DNA from 2 places in the Siminovitchia sediminis genome. Region 2 is predicted to be linked to the other one. Evidence: riboswitches for the same ligand, from Rfam matches in the RefSeq annotation. Region 2 holds a riboswitch; the other holds the start of a gene.
What was found. A riboswitch is a leader RNA that binds a small molecule or an ion and turns the genes downstream of it on or off. The one in region 2 is predicted to bind cyclic di-GMP.
Positions count from the first base shown of each region.

Region 1 (2,407 bases), on a different contig from region 2:
TAAAAATAAAACACTTAATGAAACGGGAATTTGCCTTCGAAACTTTACTCTGATGGCACTCGTATCATAGGGAGAGGAGGTTGTCTCATGGCTAAAGGTTCCGAAGGTACACAAAATGAAGGGGTCGGCTGTATTGCATCTATATTGTTCCTGATTGTTTCTATCCTTGCTTTCATTAAAGGCTATACATCGGTCGGATGGCTTATTTTGATCCCTATTCTTCTTCTAAACTTGATTTCTTTTCTCCGCTATTCAAAAGGTCTCAAAAGAAATAAAGAGGGACTGATGAAGCAGCTGGATGATCTAAAACCTGAGACAAGCAGTTTCAGAGCAACGCAGGAATTTACTTCATCCAATTTCCTGACAAAAATCGCTGTGGATGAAGAGAAAGAGCGGATCTGCATTTGGGGACCTCAAGATCGGAGTACGTCTAAAGCATTGGCAGGGATGCCCTACACAGCATTTGAATATGACTATTCGGATATTTTGGCGGTGGAAATGTCAGAAGATGGGGTTTCTCTGGGAACAAAAGTAAGCGAAACAGAAACTGCACGCAACTTGCTTGATGGCTTTATCTCACCCGTTGACGGAACGTTTATTGGCGGGTCACGTCCAGCTGATCAACCGAAAAAGCACGTCGACTCCCTGGATTTGACGATTGTAGTCAATCACCAGGCCCGCCCCCTCCACTTCATTAACTTTTATAAGTATGTTGCTGAAGGCGGGCAGGCCAAACTAAAAAAAGACTCAGCCGAATACAAGAAACATATGAATGCATTGAGGCACTGGTATATGTTGATGAGCTTCATCATCGAAAAAGGAGAGGGGAATGCGCCTGACGGCTGAGCGTCCACTGATTTTTGGGCGCTTTTTATTTTTGCTCTTTTAAAAAAGAAGTTCGAACAAATGATGACAAAATGATAGAAATACCTAATAAAAGCGCTGCCATGATTAGGAAATGATTGACAATTTTCACAAGAATCCTTTAACCTAAAATTAGAAAACCAGTACAATTGAACTACAAGGAAGCGAAGAAATACAGCTTATACTTTGGGCACCTGAGCTGTATGGAGCTAGTGGTGCAACCGGCCTTTCCTTCGAGTATGGAAAGGCCTTTTTTCATAAAAATTTTGGTTCGAAAGGCGGAGCATCCAGATGTTGGCCCATACCTTTACATCCCTGATCTTCCTGCTATGTATGATGATGTCCATCCCTGCCGGAACGGCAAGTGCCGCCGGAACTATTTCACAAGATGCAGCTGTCGCCGGTATTCCCATAGGAGGATTGTCATATGAAGAAGCCAGAAGTAAGGTGCTGGCAGAAATTGATGCCTGGAAGCAAGGGCAACCCCTTCAGGCTGAGGGAGTCGATGAGACGGTGTCCATTCCCCGCGGCACCTTTGTGTTCGACGTACATCAAACGTTCAATGAAATAGAACAGGAGTCGAAGCGGCCCTGGTATCTTTTTTTCTTAAAACCCAAACCAGTTCACGTCCCCCTCGATGTGCTCGCGAATGATAAAGTGTCCATTCAGTGGCCCGATTACGTTGATGGGGAAGCCACTTTGGCGAAGGCCAAAGAGGAAGCAGCCTTTTTGAGAAACGAACCTGTCCCCATCGTTTACAAGGATCAATCTGCATTAAAGCAAGCTATAACAGCCGAAGCAGTACTGCCTATCCCCGAAAATATCAAGTTGGATACGGAAACCTTAGCCGGACAGATCAATGAAATGACGATTCAACCGGAAAGTTCTTTTTCTCTCACAGCATCCGTCCTTGAGCAGATCAGCCCAACCGTTCATTCTGAAACTGCGAGCTTTCTGGCAACAGCTCTTTATGCGGCTGTTCTGCAAACAAATATGGATATTATTCAGCGGCATTCACATGGTTTCATCCCCTCCTATACAGAGGCTGGCATTGAAGCTGCAGTCAATATTGCTGAGAAAAAAGATTTGATCTTTCATAATCCAAATTTTCACAGTTATACCATCTTGTCTCAGGTCAAGAACAACCGGCTTTACCTTTCGTTATACTCTGTACTGAAAGATTCGGAATACCGCTATCGCGTGGAAAACATTCAAGTAATCAAGCCGAGAACATTATACCGCTTCAGTTATGACTTAGAGCCGGGGGCACGGGTGCCCATAGAATCCGGACAAAGCGGACTGAAGGCTGAAATATACCGCATTCAGCAATCAAATGGAGCGATTCAGCAAAAGACGTTGATCAGCAGAGACTATTACCCTCCTTCACCGACTGTCTTTTTGCTTTCCTCCCAAGAACCCCCGGAAGTGTTGGAGGGTCTGCCGATTGAGAAAGAATTGCCTGGAGAAGCAGGTTCCCCATTGAACAGCGAGGAAATAAAAGAACTGCTCAACAAAATAAATGAAGCAGCCTGCCAGACATTTG
Region 1 is NZ_JBHUEO010000120.1:23,173-25,579, reverse strand. Features, by position in the region: gene ACFSCZ_RS19065 (hypothetical protein) at 88-846, shown strand; cyclic di-GMP riboswitch class II at 1,016-1,099, shown strand; gene ACFSCZ_RS19060 (VanW family protein) at 1,156-2,407, shown strand, end outside.
Region 1: linked by a shared signal. The riboswitch ahead of ACFSCZ_RS19060 (VanW family protein) and the one ahead of ACFSCZ_RS19700 (EAL domain-containing protein) in region 2 are both predicted to bind cyclic di-GMP.

Region 2 (2,407 bases):
ATAAGTTTGCTTGGGAAGCATTAGATCTATCGTCGCAGAGCCAATTCCAATCATAGACATGTATTTCCTCAGCAGCAATTAACATCCTCCTGTACTTGTAGTTTAAGAATCAATTGCTCAATCGTTTCATTATTTCTTATCATTAAGAAATTCTTTACTATACAAGGCCCCTTTTTTAATGGTGGTCATGTCACCTCCTTCGTGTTACTAAAGTCTTATAGTTTTTTTGCCCGGGGGAGGATAACTGCGTTTTTGATCCGTAGAATTCGGCAGGACCCATTACAGCAAAAAAACCTTTACCAGATATGTGGCAAAGGTTTTCCGATATACAAAAGAGACCTTTACCACCGGGTAAAGGTCTCGCTAACAACTATATGTTGCTAACAAAGCCGAGAGTAAACTCTGTAATGACGACTTTGTTATAAAAGCTACTCCCCTTTAGGAGAAGAGAACTATTCAACTTTATAAGCTAATCATAAATAATCTTTAATCATATGTCAACTTATCATGATGGCGCCAAATAACCATTCCTCTTATCACTATATTGGGAAAGACCGTATAGAAAAGAGAAATGGTGCCTTTCCTAAGTACTTTACTCTAAGCAGGGAGGGTGGGGTGACCGGTGTGACAGAATTTCAGTGCAATTTATCCTATATTTGTTTTATGCAGTTTCAAAAAAGGGGAAGTTTGTAATGTTTGTGTCGAAAATCTACGAAATTTGCTATAATTTGTTATAATTAAGATTCATGTACATAAAACGTTGTTCCGATAAAGGCAAACCCATTGAAAGATGGGGGCGCAAAGCTGCGGACCTAAGGCATGATGGCTAAGGTGGCCGAGTTACCGAAGAAACTAGACTCAACGAGGTGGGCCTATTTTCTTTAGGTCTGCCTTTTTTTAGTGTGAAGGGGGGGTGGCATTTGTCTATTAAACGTTTTATTGCAAAGGAACAATTTTATCATTTTTTTCAACCCATCTATTATTTAAACGATGGGGAAAAATTAGGCTATGAAGTACTTTTAAGGTCAAGGGCTTTTCCAAATCCGGAAATAGCTTTTCAAATAGCCAAAAAAGAAAATAAGCTTTTTGAATTGGATTCACGATCTATCTTTAAAGCTATTTCTACCTACCAATCGTCTGGAAAAAATGAAATTTTGTTTGTAAATGTCTTCCCATCGACTATTTCACATCCAGGTTTCAAAGCCTTTCTTAATCAAGTGGATACTAGTAATTTTATGAGCAGGCAGCAGGTTGTTTTTGAAATATCGGAAGCTGAGCCGGTAGAAGACCTGCGAAGTTTTAAAAAGAAGATTGCCGAACTTAAGAAGCTTGGTTATTTTATTGCCATTGACGATATTGGAAAGGGCTACTCTGGCGTCAAGTCTATTATTGAATTAGAACCTGATTATTTGAAAATAGACCGCTATTTTGCAAAAAATTTACATACGTCCAAGGAAAAACAGATGTTTATTTCATATTTACTCCAGTATTGTGAACAAATGGAGTGCAGTCTTATTTTAGAAGGCATCGAAACAGAAGAAGAACTGGAAATGGCCAAATCATTGGGTGTTTCGATCGCTCAGGGATACCTGCTTGGCAAACCTGCATTATTGAGTTATTAATACATATGAATCGAAAATAAAAAAACACAGTCACCCTTATTTGAGTGAATGTTTGAATTTTCATTGTTTTGGTTGTAAGGAGCAAGAGAGATGTCAGGTAATAAAATATCACGATTTGAATTACTGTTATCACAGTTTCCGTTTAAGGATCAGCGAATGAATAGGAACGATACCCAATCATTCATAAGGTTTTTTTACTTTCTATACGAGAATACGAACATTCATTATCTCTATTTTGTAAAAAAAGAAACCCTTATCGATTACCTTAAATATCATCGTTCAAAACAATTTGAAATTATTTCTTTTACCCAGGTCATACAAGATATTAATCTGTTCATTCTTTATCTAAAAAATAAAAGTGGAATTAACAAAGAGATAGAGATCGACCTATCTTTGAAAAACACGAAATTGTGGATGAATTTATAATGTTGATCGTTTCGCTTATAGTTGATAGCCGGACATACGGACATGGTGACCGAATGCAACTAAAAGCTATGCAGTAAGCGCTGTTTCCGATGGCCAAGGGAGGTGGCTTTACTCAATTTACGTATTGGCTTTTAGCCTGAGAGACATTGTAAACCATCGTAACTCCAGTTTCGCTTCTTTCTGGTTAGGTGAGGATATAAATAAGCCGGGAGGCATTGAATTGTTAGATGAGTTTCATCTTCTCGCCGGGTACGATCGACCGAGAGTTTGGCCAGATCGGGAGGATTTCAGTACCCGAGGGATATATTATCATGCAGCGGGAGTATTTCATTTAAAAATCAGCACGGAGCAATAGGCTT
Region 2 is NZ_JBHUEO010000121.1:101,920-104,326, forward strand. Features, by position in the region: gene ACFSCZ_RS19695 (sporulation protein) at 1-78, opposite strand, end outside; cyclic di-GMP riboswitch class I at 764-848, shown strand; gene ACFSCZ_RS19700 (EAL domain-containing protein) at 921-1,622, shown strand; gene ACFSCZ_RS19705 (hypothetical protein) at 1,713-2,048, shown strand; gene ACFSCZ_RS19710 (hypothetical protein) at 2,269-2,403, shown strand.